Regions from separate parts of the Streptomyces sp. NPDC014656 genome, predicted to be linked through region 2. Evidence: predicted binding sites of a transcription regulator. Region 2 holds the regulator's gene; each other region holds the start of a gene.
What was found. Region 2 encodes HrcA, which represses chaperone genes, less so after heat shock. Its sites were predicted from a motif close to TTNGCACTCNGNNNNNCNGAGTGCNAA; they were not measured.

Region 1 (5,142 bases), on a different contig from region 2:
TACGGGGTGGGGACGAGGGCGTCCGCGGTGACGTAGGCGATCGTCTCGTCGACCAGGCCGCCGGACAGCTCCTCGGCGAGCTCGGCGACCAGGTGGGCGCGGATGACGGCGCCGTCCGGCTCGTACAGGTACCGGCCGACCGGGCGGACCGCCGGGTCGGGCAGGCCCCGGCCGGTGAGGCTCGCGCCGGAGGGCAGCAGGGTGGCGCGGCGCGCGCCCGGCTCCGTGCCGAACCACAGCACCGCCTCCTTCACGTCGCCGCCGTCCGAGATCCACTCCGCCTCGGCCTCGGCGGGGACGGTCTCGTGGGGGATGCCGGGGGCGATCTTCAGGGCGGCCCGCGGGGCCTTGCGGGCGGCCCCGACCGCCCAGGAGAGCGGCGGCGAGTACGCCTCGGGGTCGAAGATCCGGCCCCGGCCGCCGCGCCGCGCGGGATCCACGAAGACGGCGTCGTACGGGGCGGTGTCGATCTCGGTGACGTCGGCGCAGCGGACCTCGATCAGGTCCGCGAGGCCCAGCGCGGCGGCGTTGGCGCGGGCGACCTCGGCGGTGAGCGGGTCCCGGTCGACGGCGAGGACGGAGATGCCGGCGCGGGCGAGCGCCAGGGCGTCGCCGCCGATGCCCGAGCAGAGGTCGGCGACGCTGCCCACGCCGAGCTCCTTGAGCCGGGCGGCGCGGTAGGAGCCGACCGCGGCCCGGGTGGACTGCTCGACGCCGTTCGGCGTGAAGTACATGCGGTACGCGTCCTCCGCGCCGAACTTCGCCGCCGCGCGCTGCCGCAGCCGGGCCTGCCCGAGGGCGGCCGAGACCAGCTCGGCGGGGTGGTCGCGGCGCAGCCGGGAGGCGACCGCCAGTTCCCGGGCGGGGTCGTAGTCGCGCAGGGCGGCGAGGAGGGTCTGGCCCTCGGGGGCGAGCAGGGCGGTGAAGGCGGCGAGGTCGGTCACCGTCCCATTCTCCCTGTGGGCCGGGTGGGGGACGGTGGGGCCGGTACGGCGGTGTCGCGGCCGGAGGGGGCGGGTCGCGCTGACAGGATGCGGCGCCATAACGGTCGTACGACAAAAGGAAGAAATGATGGCAAAGGGTCGTTCCCGCCGTCTGCTGGGGGCCGCGCTCCTCGTCGCCGCCCTCACCTCCACCGCGGCCTGCGCGGGCGGCTCCGCGCCCGGCTCCTCCGGCGCCCCCGCCCCCGCCGCGGGCCAGCAGGCCCCCGCCAAGACCGCCGCCCAGCTGGCCCGCGAGAAGGCCCAGCTGGCCCGCGAGAAGAAGGCCGCGCTGGCGAAGCAGCGGGCCGCCCGGGCCGCCGTCGCCAAGAAGTGGGGGCTCAGGCTCACCCCCCTCGAAGCCCCCGCCCCGCCGGCGACCAAGCCGAAGATCACCACCCGGAAGGGCTTCGAGACCGACGGCGAGGGCCTCCCGCCCGTCTTCACCACCGTCCCCACCAAGGAGAAGGTCGTCTTCCTGACGATCGACGACGGCGCCGAGAAGGACCCCGAGCTCATCCGCATGATGAGCGAGCTGAAGATCCCGTACAGCGCCTTCCTCAGCGACTACGTGGTCAGCGACGACTACCCCTACTTCGCGAAGATGCAGAAGTCCCAGCCGCGCGGGGTCGCCCTCCACAACCACACCCTGAACCACAAGTACCTGCCCGGGCTCTCCTACGCGCGCCAGAAGCGCGAGATCTGCGGGATGCAGGACGTCATCGAGAAGAAGTACGGCAAGCGCCCCGAGCTCTTCCGGCCGCCGTACGGCAACTACAACGAGGACACCCTGCGGGCCGCGAAGTCCTGCGGCGTCAAGGCCGTCCCGCTCTGGGCCTCCGAGGCCTTCCCCGACCACATGGAGTGGCGCGAGTGGGACCGCGACCTGCACCCCGGCGACATCGTCCTCACTCACTTCCGCGGCGAGGAGGACTGGAAGGGCAGCATGCCCGACATGATCCGCCGGGTGATGAACGTGATCACGTCCAAGGGCTACGCGGTCGCCAAGCTGGAGGACTACGTATGAGCCGGCTGCGACCGCTCCTCGTCGCCGCCCTGCTCCTCGGCCTCACCGGCTGCGCCTCCGCCGTCGACCCGCTCGAACGCCTCGGCCGCAAGGCGGTGGAACGGGTGGGCGACCACGGGACGGGGGACGGGGAGCAGGTGCGCGCGGGCCGTCCCCGGGGCTGAGGCCCCGGGGACGGGGGGCCGAAGAGGCCCGGAGCCGGCCCCGCGCGCCGCGTCCCCGGCCGCGGAGGTCAGCGCGAGGCCGGCGAGCAGGACCGCCGCGACGATCTGCGTACCGCCGGCCCAGAACCACCCCCCGCGCCACAACGGCGGACCAGAGGCGGCGACCGGCGCCGCGAGCGCCACGAACCACCAGGGCGACGGCACCCCTCCGGAGCGCGCCCCGAGGGGGAGCCCCATCCCCAGCGCCGACAGGAGCAGGATCCCCAGCGCCAGGGCGTCGAGCACGAGCAGCAGGACGGCGACGCCGAGATCGAGACCGACGGGGGGCGGGGAGGAGCGGGGCGCTCGGGAGGACGTCATCCCCGCACCTTCGTACGGAACCCCGGACTCCGCTCGCGCGTTCCCCGGATCGAGACCGGAACGCGGCGCCGCCGAGCCCTCCGGGGGGCGCCACGGGGTGAGGAATTGGCACTCCGCTTGACCGAGTGCTAATCGCGGTCATAGTCTCGGCTCTGGCACTCCCCACGGGAGAGTGCCAACGCAGCGACAGGCAGGTCCGGCACCCGCGACGACGGATCCGGCCGGTCGCGGCCCCAGACAGTTAACCCCGCGAGATCTCCGAAGGGGGAGGTCGGATCGTGACGACCGCCAGCTCCAAGGTTGCCATCAAGCCGCTTGAGGACCGCATCGTGGTCCAGCCGCTCGACGCCGAGCAGACCACGGCCTCCGGCCTGGTCATCCCGGACACCGCGAAGGAGAAGCCCCAGGAGGGCGCCGTCCTCGCCGTGGGCCCGGGCCGCTTCGAGAACGGCGAGCGCCTGCCGCTCGACGTGAAGGTCGGCGACGTCGTGCTCTACAGCAAGTACGGCGGCACCGAGGTCAAGTACAACGGCGACGAGTACCTCGTCCTCTCGGCCCGCGACGTGCTCGCGATCATCGAGAAGTAAGAGAACGCCGTACGTGCATCGAGCTGCGCCCCTGACCCCCTGATTGCATGGGCGTCCAGGGGCGCAGTTTTTTTCAGAAACGATTTCCGAGAGGGCTGAACCGCTCCCATGGCGAAGATCCTGAAGTTCGACGAGGACGCCCGTCGCGCCCTTGAGCGCGGCGTCAACAAGCTTGCCGACACGGTGAAGGTGACGATCGGCCCCAAGGGCCGCAACGTCGTCATCGACAAGAAGTTCGGCGCCCCCACCATCACCAACGACGGTGTCACGATCGCCCGCGAGGTCGAGATCGAGGACCCGTACGAGAACCTCGGCGCCCAGCTCGTCAAGGAGGTGGCGACCAAGACCAACGACATCGCGGGTGACGGCACCACCACCGCCACCGTGCTCGCCCAGGCGCTCGTCCGCGAGGGTCTGCGCAACGTCGCCGCCGGTGCCTCCCCGGCCTCCCTGAAGAAGGGCATCGACGCCGCGGTCAAGGCCGTCTCCGACGAGCTGCTCGCCACCGCGCGCCCGATCGACGACAAGTCGGACATCGCCGCCGTCGCCGCCCTCTCCGCCCAGGACCAGCAGGTCGGCGAGCTCATCGCCGAGGCCATGGACAAGGTCGGCAAGGACGGTGTCATCACCGTCGAGGAGTCCAACACCTTCGGCCTGGAGCTCGACTTCACCGAGGGCATGGCCTTCGACAAGGGCTACCTGTCCCCGTACATGGTGACCGACCAGGAGCGCATGGAGGCCGTCCTCGACGACCCGTACATCCTGATCCACCAGGGCAAGATCTCCTCCATCCAGGACCTGCTGCCCCTCCTGGAGAAGGTCATCCAGTCCGGTGGCTCCAAGCCGCTGCTGATCATCGCCGAGGACGTCGAGGGCGAGGCGCTCTCCACCCTCGTCGTCAACAAGATCCGCGGCACCTTCAACGCGGTGGCCGTCAAGGCCCCCGGCTTCGGCGACCGCCGCAAGGCGATGCTCGGCGACATGGCCACCCTCACCGGTGCCACCGTCATCGCCGAGGAGGTCGGCCTCAAGCTCGACCAGGCCGGTCTCGACGTGCTGGGCACCGCCCGCCGCGTGACCATCTCCAAGGACGACACCACCATCGTCGACGGTGGCGGCAACTCCGAGGACGTCGCGGGCCGCGTCGCCCAGATCAAGGCCGAGATCGAGTCCACGGACTCCGACTGGGACCGCGAGAAGCTCCAGGAGCGCCTCGCGAAGCTGGCCGGCGGCGTGTGCGTGATCAAGGTCGGCGCCGCCACCGAGGTGGAGCTGAAGGAGAAGAAGCACCGTCTGGAGGACGCCATCTCCGCGACCCGCGCCGCGGTCGAGGAGGGCATCGTCTCCGGTGGTGGCTCCGCGCTCGTCCACGCCGTCAAGGTCCTGGAGGGCAACCTCGGCAAGACCGGCGACGAGGCCACCGGTGTCGCCGTCGTGCGCCGCGCCGCCGTCGAGCCGCTGCGCTGGATCGCCGAGAACGCCGGCCTGGAGGGTTACGTCATCACCTCCAAGGTCGCCGAGCTCGACAAGGGCCAGGGCTTCAACGCCGCCACCGGCGAGTACGGCGACCTGGTCAAGGCCGGCGTCATCGACCCGGTGAAGGTCACCCGCTCCGCCCTGGAGAACGCCGCCTCCATCGCCTCCCTGCTCCTCACCACCGAGACCCTCGTGGTGGAGAAGAAGGAGGAGGAGCCGGCGGACCACGGCCACGGCCACGGCCACGGTCACTCCCACTGACCTCCGAGGTCCCGACGTCCTGACCGACGTCACGAGGCCCGGTGCTCCCGTCGCGGGAGCACCGGGCCTCGCCCGTTTCCCAGGGGTCCGCCTGCTCCTGGACCCCTCAGGCCCCCTGGGCCTCGACCGCGCCGAGCTGTCCCATCAGCCCGAGCAGGTCGTACTGCCACCAGCCCTCGGCGATCTTCCCGTCGTCGCGGAAGCGGTGGATGGTGGTCCCGGTCATGGTGACCTCCATCCCCGTCGGCTGGAGGCCCATGAAGTCCCCGACGTGGGACCCCCTCCAG
Region 2 (5,142 bases):
TCGGGACAGGAAGCGCCACCCGCCATGGGGGCCTGCACGATCGGGTACCGGAAGAGATCGTTCAGCGCGGTGGTGGACATATGGGCATCGTGTCATGCCCGTTCCCGGCCACGGGAAAGGGGCGGCACTCAGAGTGCCGCCCCTCTCACGCAGAGATCACGTACGCCCGCCCGCGCACCCGGTCAGGTACGCCCGTCGAAGGCGTCCTTCAGCCGCGAGAACAGCCCCTGCCGGCCCGGCTGACCGTGCTCGCCCGGGGGCCGACCCCCGGACCCCCGGCAGCACGGTCCGCCCCTCGCGCACCCGGTCAGGTACGCCCGTTGAACGCGTCCTTCAGCCGCGAGAACAGCCCCTGCTGGCCCGGCTGGAACTGGCCCGTGGGCCGTTCCTCGCCGCGCAGCTTGGCCAGTTCGCGCAGGAGGCGCTCCTGCTCGGGGTCGAGCTTCGACGGGGTCTGGACCTCGACGTGGACGATCAGGTCGCCGCGGCCGTTGCCCCGCAGGTGGGTGATGCCCCGGCCGTGCAGCGGGACCGACTGGCCCGACTGCGTGCCCGGGCGGATGTCGATCTCCTCCAGCCCGTCCAGCGTCTGGAGCTGCACCTTGGTGCCGAGCGCCGCCGCCGTCATCGGGAGGGTGACCGTGCAGTGCAGGTCGTCGCCGCGCCGCTGGAAGACCTCGTGCGGGGTCTCCTGGATCTCGACGTACAGGTCGCCGGCGGGGCCGCCGCCGGGGCCGACCTCGCCCTCGCCCGCGAGCTGGATCCGGGTGCCGTTGTCGACGCCGGCCGGGATCTTGACCGTCAGCGTGCGCCGCGACCGGACCCGGCCGTCGCCCGCGCACTCGGGGCACGGGGTCGGGACGACGGTGCCGAAGCCCTGGCACTGGGGGCAGGGCCGGGAGGTCATGACCTGTCCGAGGAAGGACCGGGTGACCTGCGAGACCTCACCGCGGCCGCGGCACATGTCACAGGTCTGCGCGGAGGTGCCGGGGGCGGCGCCCTCACCCGAACAGGTGGTGCAGACGACGGCCGTGTCGACCTGGATGTCCTTGGTGGTGCCGAAGGCCGCCTCGTTGAGGTCGATCTCCAGGCGGATCATGGCGTCCTGGCCGCGGCGGGTCCGCGAGCGCGGTCCGCGCTGCGAGGCCTGCCCGAAGAAGGCGTCCATGATGTCGGAGAAGTTGCCGAAGCCACCGGCCCCGAAGCCGCCCGCACCCGCGCCGCCGGAGGCGGAGAGGGGGTCGCCGCCGAGGTCGTAGACCTGCTTCTTCTGCGGGTCCGACAGGACCTCGTAGGCGGCGTTGATCTCCTTGAACCGCTCCTGCGTCTTCGGGTCCGGATTGACGTCCGGGTGAAGCTCGCGGGCGAGGCGGCGGAAGGCCTTCTTGATCTCGTCCTGGGACGCGTCTCGGCGTACGCCGAGTGTGGCGTAGTAGTCCGTGGCCACTTACGACTCCGCCAGGATCTGTCCGACGTAACGTGCCACTGCGCGTACCGCTCCCATCGTTCCGGGGTAGTCCATGCGGGTCGGTCCGACCACGCCGAGTTTGGCGACTGCCTCGCCGCCCGAACCGTAGCCGACCGAGACGACGGACGTGGAGTTCAGCCCTTCATAGGCGTTCTCGTGCCCGATGCGTACGGTCATGCCCGATTCCTTGACCTCGCCGAGGAGCTTGAGGAGCACGACCTGCTCCTCGAGGGCCTCCAGGACGGGCCTGATGGTCAGGGGGAAGTCGTGTCCGAAGCGGGTGAGATTGGCGGTGCCGCCGATCATCAGCCGCTCCTCGTGCTCCTCCACGAGCGTTTCGAGGAGCGTCGCGAGCACGGTCGAGACCGTGGCGCGGTCCTCGGGCTCCTCGAAGGACTCGGGGAGGTCCTGCACCAGCTGCGGCACGTCGGCGAAGCGACGGCCGCCGACCCGGCTGTTGAGCCGGGCCCGCAGATCGGCGAGGGAGGTCTCGCCGAAGGGCGCGGGACAGTCGATCACCCGCTGCTCGACCCGTCCGGTGTCCGTGATGAGCACGAGCATCAGCCGGGCCGGGGTCAGCGCCAGCAGCTCGACGTGCCGGATGGAGGAGCGGGTCAGCGACGGGTACTGGACGACGGCGACCTGCCGGGTCAGCTGCGCCAGCAGCCGCACCGTACGGCCCACGACGTCGTCGAGGTCCACGGCCCCGTCGAGGAAGTTGTGGATGGCGCGCCGCTCGGGGGTCGACAGCGGCTTGACGCCGGCCAGCCGGTCCACGAAGAGGCGGTAGCCCTTGTCGGTGGGGATCCGTCCGGCGCTGGTGTGGGGCTGGGCGATGTAGCCCTCCTCCTCCAGCACCGCCATGTCGTTGCGCACGGTGGCCGGGGAGACGCCGAGCCGGTGGCGCTCGGTGAGCGCCTTGGAGCCGACCGGCTCCTCCGTCCCGACGTAGTCCTGGACGATGGCGCGCAGCACCTCGAGTCTGCGTTCGCTCAGCACGCGCACACCTCCCGCTCCAGCCGTTCCGGTTGCTCCGCATTTGGCACTCGCCCTGCCCGAGTGCCAGGAAACCCCCGGCCAGTGTACGGCCGGGCCGGTCGCTCCTGGCAAGGAGGCGGACCCGCTAGCGTCGGTCGCATGGACATCGAACAGGCGGTCTGGGCGGCTCAGGGGTGGGAACGGCTGGCGGACGGGGTGGGCCGGCGACGGCTCCCCGGCTGGGACGCCACCACGGGACTGGTCGTGGGGGACAAGGCCGTGCTGCTGTACGACACCGGTGCCACGCTCGCCGAGGGAGCCGGGATCCGGGCCCAGGCGGAGGCGATCACCGGCGGCCGGCGCGTGACGCACATCGCACTCGGCCACCCCCATTTCGACCACGTCCTCGGCACCGCCGCCTTCTCCGGCGCGGAGGTCTTCGGCGCCGTCGGCACGGACGAGCTCCTCGGCTCCGCCCGGACCCGGGAGGAGCTGTACGAGGACGCGGTGCGCCAGGGGGTCGAGGAGCGGGCGGCGGCCGAGGCGGCGGAGGCGCTGGTGGCCCCGCGCCACACCGTCACCGGCGAGTGGACCCTCGACCTGGGCGGCCGGCAGGTCCTCCTGGCCAACGTGGGTCCCGCCCACACCGGCCACGACCTGGTCCTCCTGGTCCCCGGCGAGCGCGAGACCGTCTTCTGCGGCGACCTGGTCGAGGAGTCCGGCGAGCCCCAGGCGGGTCCCGACGCGATCGGCGCCCGCTGGCCCGACGCCCTCGACCGGCTCCTCGCCCTCGGCGGCGAGGACGCGCTGTACGTCCCCGGCCACGGCGCGGTCGTCGACGCGGCTTTCGTCCGACGCCAGCGCGATGAGCTGGCACGCCGCTTCCGGGTGTCGTAGCGTCCCGGAACGCGCGGCCACCCTCCGGATCCCGGCACCGCCCGGGCCCCGGCACCACCCAGGCCGCGTCCCCGGGGCGACCCCGAGCCCCCGGCAGAGACCACCGCCAGCGCACCCGGAGGACCGGAACCCTTGCGTAGTTACGACCCCGACCTCACCCCGTCGTGGAAGAAGCAGGCCCCCGCCCCCGAGGTCCCGGCCGAGCCGGACCTGGTGGTCGAGGAGGTGTCGACGGGCTTCTGCGGGGCGGTGATCCGCTGCGAGGCGGGCACGGTGACGCTGGAGGACCGCTTCGGCAAGCACCGGGTCTTCCCGCTGGACCCGCGCGGCTTCCTCCTGGAGGGCAGGGTCGTCACGCTGGTCCGCCCCGCGTCGGGCGGCCCGGTCCGCCCCGCCCGTACGGCCTCCGGCTCGATCGCCGTCCCGGGCGCGCGGGCGCGGGTGGCCCGGGCGGGCCGCATCTACGTCGAGGGCCGTCACGACGCGGAGCTGGTGGAACGCGTCTGGGGCGACGACCTGCGCGTCGAGGGCGTGGTCGTGGAGTACCTGGAGGGCGTCGACCACCTGCCGGAGATCGTCGCCGCGTTCGCCCCGGGCCCGGACGCCCGCCTCGGCGTGCTGGTCGACCACCTGGTCCCGGGCTCCAAGGAGTCCCGCATCGCCGCCCGGGTGACCTCCCCCGACGTGCTGGTGGTCGGCCACCCCTACGTCGACATCTGGCAGGCGGTGAAGCCCTCCGTCCTCGGCATCCGGGCCTGGCCCGAGGTCCCCCGGGGCCAGGACTGGAAGACCGGCACCTGCCGGGCCCTCGGCTGGCCCGCCGACAACACCGGTGCGGTCTGGCAGGCCGTCCTCAAGCGGGTCACGTCCTACAAGGACCTGGAGCCGGAGCTGCTGGGCCGCGTGGAGGAGCTCATCGACTTCGTGACGGCGCCGTAGCCGCGCCCCCGCCCGCCCCCGCGGGGCGGCGCCCTTCCCGGGCGCCTCCGCTCCCGGGCCCGGACCACGCCGCACGAGCGGGCCGGACCCGGCGGGAACGGCCGGACAGGCCCTAGTCCACCAGGTCCCGCACCACCGCGTCCGCGAGCAGCCGCCCCCGCAGCGTCAGCACGGCCCGCCCCGCGGCGTACGGCTCCGCGTCGAGCAGGCCGTCCTCCAGCGCCTTCCGCGCCGCCGCCAGCCCCGCGGGCTTGAGGACCGACAGCTCGATCCCCTCCCGGAGCCGCAGCTCCAGCAGGATCCGCTCGACCCTCCGGTCCTCCCCGGACAGCAGCTCCCGCCCGGCGCCGGGCGACTTCCCCGCCCCCAGCGCCGCGGCGTAGGCCCCCGGGTGCTTGACGTTCCACCACCGCACCCCGCCCACGTGCGAGTGGGCGCCCGGGCCAGCGCCCCACCAGTCGGCGCCGCGCCAGTACAGCTCGTTGTGCAGGCAGCGCCCGGCCTCGGAGGCGGCCCAGTTGGACACCTCGTACCAGGAGAACCCCGCCTTCTCGAAGGCCTCGTCGGCGATCAGGTACCGGTCCGCGTGCACGTCGTCGTCGGTCATCGGCACCTCGCCGCGCCGGATCCGCCGCGCCAGCTGCGTCCCCTCCTCGACGATCAGGGCGTACGCGCTCACGTGGTCCGGCCCGGCCCCGAGGGCGGCGTCCAGCGAGGCCCGCCAGTCGTCGTCGCTCTCGCCGGGGGTCCCGTAGATCAGGTCGAGGTTGACGTGCTCGAAGCCGGCCGCGCGGGCCTCCGCGACGCACTGCTCGGGGCGCCCCGGCGTGTGGGTGCGGTCGAGGACCTTCAGGACGTGC
Region 3 (5,142 bases), on a different contig from region 2:
GACCTCGTGTACGACTCCGGCTGCTTCCACCACCTCCCCCCGCACCGCCGCGTCACCTACCTCGCCCTCCTGGACCGCGTCCTGGCCCCCGGCGGCGCGTTCGCCCTGACGGCCTTCGCGGCCGGCGAGGGCGGCATGGGCTCGGAGCGCCCCGACGCCGACTTCTACCGCGAGGGCGCCCTGGAGGGTGGCCTCGCCTACACGGACACGTCCCTCCGCGCGATCTTCGCGGAGTACGAACCGGTCGAGGTCCGCCGCATGCGCCACCGGCCCCCCGCCTCCCCGCACTTCGGCGAGGGCTTCCTCTGGACGGCCCTCTTCCGCCGCCGCCCGTAGAGACACGGGAGGGGGAGGCCCGGGACCTCCCGGACCTCCCCCTCCCGCACGACACCGCTAGAACAGGCCCTTGAACCCGTTCCAGCCACCGGCCCCGATCAGCACCCGGCCGCCGTACGCACCGGCCCCATCGCCCGCGTACCGGTACAGCTTCCCGTCCGTGGTCCGCGCGAGGAGATCCCCGCGCCCGTCACCGTTCAGGTCACCGGCCCCGACGACCCGCTTGTACAGCTTCCAGTGCCGGCGCGGCCCTTCACATACGCGGCGCCGTCCGGACCCGGCGGGATCCGGTCGCCCGCGCGGAGGGTGACGCCGAGGTCACGGGGCTCACCGCCCGCGATCGGCACGGTGCGCGGGGAGGCGTACTCGCTGCCGTCGGCGGCCACCGGGAGCGCAGCCTGGACGACGAGCCACTCGCCGACGAGTGCGAAGCGGGACGGGGAGGCCGCGACGGCACACGCGGGCGCCGGCCCGATGCCCCCACCTGCCGGCTGGCGTGATCGTAAAACTGGCCGAAACCCTTCGAGAAGTGGAGGGCCCCGTCCGCCGTCACCCCGGAAATCCCCGCGCCCCGGCCCGCCTCCGCCCCTACCCTCCCCCCATGGGAATCCACCGCACCTCGTACGTGTGCCTCCCCTGCCGCGCCTCCTACAAGCAGGGCGCCGAGCACGGGCCCGAGCACCTCTGCCCCCGGTGCGCGCAGCCGATGACCGGCGTCGGGACGGCCTTCCAGCCGCCCCGGCGGCGGGACACGGAGGGCTGGCGGGTGCTGTCCGTACTGCTGCACGCGGGCGTACGGTTCCACACCAGCTGCTGCCAGGGCTGCGGCCCCGGCTACCGCCCCCGCACCCTCGCCGAGGTGAAGGCCCGCGTCGCACACGCCCGCCGGACGGGCGAGCCGCTCGCCGAGGCGCTCGTCCGGCCGGTGGTCTGAGACGGGCGCGGAACGCGCCGAGGGCGGCACCCCCCTGTTGGGGAGTGCCGCCCTCGGCGTTCGCGTTCAGCTCGCGGGGAGCTGTGAACCGCCGATCCCGGAGGATCAGAAGTCCATGTCACCGCCCGGCATGCCGCCGCCGGCCGGGGCCGCGGCCTTCTCCGGCTTGTCGGCGATGACGGCCTCGGTGGTGAGGAACAGCGCGGCGATCGACGCGGCGTTCTGCAGCGCGGAGCGCGTCACCTTGGCCGGGTCGATGATGCCCTCGGCGACCAGGTCGACGTACTCGCCGGTCGCGGCGTTGAGGCCGTGGCCGGGGGTCAGGTTGCGCACCTTCTCCACGACGACGCCGCCCTCAAGGCCCGCGTTGACCGCGATCTGCTTGATCGGGGCCTCCAGGGCGAGCTTGACGATCGCGGCACCGGTGGCCTCGTCGCCGTCCAGCTCCAGCTTCTCGAAGACGCTGGAGGCCTGGAGCAGGGCCACGCCGCCACCGGCGACGATGCCCTCCTCGACGGCCGCCTTGGCGTTGCGCACGGCGTCCTCGATGCGGTGCTTGCGCTCCTTGAGCTCGACCTCGGTCGCGGCACCGGCCTTGATGACCGCCACGCCGCCGGCGAGCTTCGCGAGGCGCTCCTGGAGCTTCTCGCGGTCGTAGTCGGAGTCGCTGTTCTCGATCTCGGCGCGGATCTGGTTCACGCGGCCCGCGACCTGCTCGCTGTCACCGGCACCGTCGACGATGGTGGTCTCGTCCTTGGTGATGACGACCTTGCGGGCGCGGCCCAGCAGGTCGAGACCGGCCGACTCCAGCTTGAGGCCGACCTCCTCGGAGATGACCGTGCCGCCGGTGAGGATGGCGATGTCCTGGAGCATGGCCTTGCGGCGGTCGCCGAAGCCCGGGGCCTTGACCGCGACGGAGCGGAAGGTGCCGCGGATCTTGTTGACGACCAGGGTCGACAGGGCCTCGCCCTCGACGTCCTCGGCGATGATCAGCAGGGGCTTGCCCGACTGCATGACCTTCTCCAGGAGCGGGAGCAGGTCCTTCACGGAGGAGATCTTGGAGTTGACGATGAGGAGGTAGGGGTCCTCGAGCGAGGCCTCCATGCGCTCCATGTCGGTGGCGAAGTACGCCGAGATGTAGCCCTTGTCGAAGCGCATGCCCTCGGTGAGCTCGAGCTCCAGGCCGAAGGTCTGGGACTCCTCGACCGTGATGACGCCTTCCTTGCCGACCTTGTCCATCGCCTCGGCGATGAGCTCGCCGATCTGGGTGTCGGCGGCGGAGATGGAGGCGGTGGAGGCGATCTGCTCCTTCGTCTCGACCTCCTTCGCCTGGTCGAGCAGGGCGCCGGAGACGGCCTCGACGGCCTTCTCGATGCCGCGCTTGAGGGCCATCGGGTTGGCACCGGCGGCGACGTTGCGGAGGCCCTCGCGGACGAGCGCCTGGGCGAGGACGGTGGCGGTGGTCGTACCGTCGCCGGCGACGTCGTCCGTCTTCTTGGCGACTTCCTTGACCAGCTCGGCGCCGATCTTCTCGTACGGGTCCTCGAGCTCGATCTCCTTGGCGATGGAGACACCATCGTTGGTGATCGTGGGGGCGCCCCACTTCTTCTCGAGGACGACGTTGCGGCCCTTGGGGCCGAGGGTGACCTTGACGGCGTCAGCGAGCTGGTTCATGCCGCGCTCGAGACCGCGCCGGGCCTCCTCGTCGAACGCGATGATCTTGGCCATGTGAAGTGGTCCTCCCGGACATGGGGTGGATAACGCTCCAGGACCGCGCCGACGCCCGCGACGGACGGCCTCCGCGCTCCGTGTGGTTCCTTGCCCCACCCGGGTCGGCGGCCTCGTCTGCCCGATCCTCGTAGCACTCTCACCTTCCGAGTGCTAACGCCAATGATTAGCACTCGACCCATGCGAGTGCAAGCGACTCTCGTGGATCGGGCACCTCCACGCCACCCCGCCGGCACGCCCCCGGGCCACCTTCACGGCCCACGGCCGGGCACCCCCGGGCGCGCACCCCAGTCACGCGCCTCCACGCCGCCCCGCCGGCACGCCCCCCGGGCACGCGCCTCCACGCCGCACCGCCGACGCGCCCCGGACACACGCCTCCGCCCCGCCCCGCGCCGCCCGCGCCGCGGCCCTTCCGTCCCGGAACGCGTCGAGGGGCCCGCATCCCTGAGGATGCGGGCCCCTCGACGGCGTTGGCGTCGGTGGCCGATCGCGTCGCGCTCAGGCGGTCACCTTGACCATGTCCGCCTGCGGGCCCTTCTGACCCTGCGAGATCTCGAACTCGACTCGCTGGCCCTCTTCGAGGGCGCGGTACCCATCCATCTGGATGGCGCTGTAGTGGACGAAAACATCCGCACCACCGTCGACCGCGATGAAGCCGTAGCCCTTCTCCGCGTTGAACCACTTGACGGTGCCCTGAGCCATGCCTAACTCCCCTATTACGTACTGGCCCTTGAGCGGATCCGCACTTCACGAACCCGGGTCAGAACCTGCGCCGGAACGCGTCGACCGCCGCTGAATGTATCTGTCCAACTGCCCTCTGCAACAGGGCAATCCATCGGGAATTCTGCGCGGCACGGAAAGGGGAATCGGGAAGAAATCCCTGAATTGCGGGGCAACTCGGGCCGGGCGAAAGGCGCATAAGGGGCAGAGTGTGCGCGCTTTCCGGCCGCCGGTTGTCGCATTCTCGTCAGGTCCGGACCCGCGCTCATATGCGTCCGGCATGATCGACGGAGGGCGCTTCCCCAACTCTACCGCGCTCAACCATGCAGAATTGCCCCCTCCGCTTTCTCTCGCGGAAGGGGCAATTCTGTAGCGAAAGCTACCAACTGGTAAGGGTCAGCAGCCGCCGGCGACCGCCGGGATGATGGAGACGCCCGCGCCGTCCGGCGTCGCGGTCTCCAGGCCCTGCTCGAAGCGGACGTCGTCGTCGTTCACGTAGACGTTCACGAAGCGGCGCAGCTTGCCCTGGTCGTCCAGGACGCGGGCGGCGATGCCGGTGTGGTTCTTCTCCAGGTCGGCGATGACCTCGGCGAGGGTGCCGCCCTCGGCGGGGACCTCGGCCCGGCCGCCGGTGTAGGTGCGGAGGATGGTGGGGATGCGGACGTTCACGGCCATGGCGGCTTCACGGACCTTTCAGTGGGCCAGGCCCGCGTCACGGAACGCGTCCAGGCTCGGGCGGATGGTTGCGGTCGCCTGAGAACTGTCGGCCACGGCGTCCAGGGTCTTGAGCCCGTCGCCGGTGTTGAGGACGACGGTGGTGAGCTCCGGGTCGATGAGACCGGCCTCGACGAGCTTGCGGGTCACGCCGACGGTCACGCCGCCCGCGGTCTCGGCGAAGATGCCCTCGGTGCGGGCCAGCAGCTTGATCGCGTCGACGACCTGCTCGTCGTTCACGTCCTCCACCGCGCCGCCGGTGCGGCGGGCGATGTCGAGGACGTAGGGGCCGTCGGCCGGGTTGCCGATCGCGAGGGACTTGGCGATGGTGTTCGGCTTCTGCGGGCGGACCACGTCGTGGCCGGCCTTGAAGGCGGCGGAGACCGGGGAGCAGCCCTCGGCCTGGGCGCCGAAGATCTTGTACGGCTTGTCCTCGACCAGGCCCAGCTTGATGAGCTCCTGCAGACCCTTGTCGATCTTGGTCAGCTGGGAGCCGGAGGCGATCGGGATGACGAGCTGGTCGGGGATGACCCAGCCGAGCTGCTCGCAGATCTCGTACGCGAGCGTCTTGGAGCCCTCGCCGTAGTACGGGCGGAGGTTGACGTTCACGAAGCCCCAGCCCTCGCCGAGCGGGTCGCCGATGAGCTCCGAGCAGAAGCGGTTGACGTCGTCGTAGTTGCCCTCGATGGCGACGAGGTCACCGCCGTAGA

Region 1: the regulator HrcA is predicted to act here: its motif matches at 2,637-2,663, upstream of groES (co-chaperone GroES).
Region 3: the regulator HrcA is predicted to act here: its motif matches at 3,165-3,191, upstream of groL (chaperonin GroEL).

Annotation. Positions count from the first base shown of each region.
Region 1 is NZ_JBIBZN010000002.1:760,646-765,787, reverse strand. It holds gene ACF1ED_RS07330 (methyltransferase domain-containing protein) at 1-1,043, opposite strand, end outside; gene ACF1ED_RS07325 (polysaccharide deacetylase family protein) at 1,072-2,007, shown strand; gene ACF1ED_RS07320 (hypothetical protein) at 1,998-2,531, opposite strand; gene groES (co-chaperone GroES) at 2,810-3,118, shown strand; gene groL (chaperonin GroEL) at 3,227-4,855, shown strand; gene ACF1ED_RS07305 (ester cyclase) at 4,962-5,142, opposite strand, start outside.
Region 2 is NZ_JBIBZN010000008.1:184,506-189,647, reverse strand. It holds gene ACF1ED_RS19950 (nitronate monooxygenase) at 1-80, opposite strand, end outside; gene dnaJ (molecular chaperone DnaJ) at 308-1,447, opposite strand; gene hrcA (heat-inducible transcriptional repressor HrcA) at 1,448-2,467, opposite strand; gene ACF1ED_RS19935 (MBL fold metallo-hydrolase) at 2,606-3,343, shown strand; gene ACF1ED_RS19930 (DUF3097 domain-containing protein) at 3,476-4,282, shown strand; gene hemW (radical SAM family heme chaperone HemW) at 4,395-5,142, opposite strand, start outside.
Region 3 is NZ_JBIBZN010000019.1:21,476-26,617, forward strand. It holds gene ACF1ED_RS32230 (class I SAM-dependent methyltransferase) at 1-336, shown strand, start outside; gene ACF1ED_RS32235 (deoxyxylulose-5-phosphate synthase) at 938-1,270, shown strand; gene groL (chaperonin GroEL) at 1,376-2,998, opposite strand; gene ACF1ED_RS32245 (cold-shock protein) at 3,497-3,700, opposite strand; gene ACF1ED_RS32250 (MoaD/ThiS family protein) at 4,115-4,393, opposite strand; gene thrC (threonine synthase) at 4,412-5,142, opposite strand, start outside.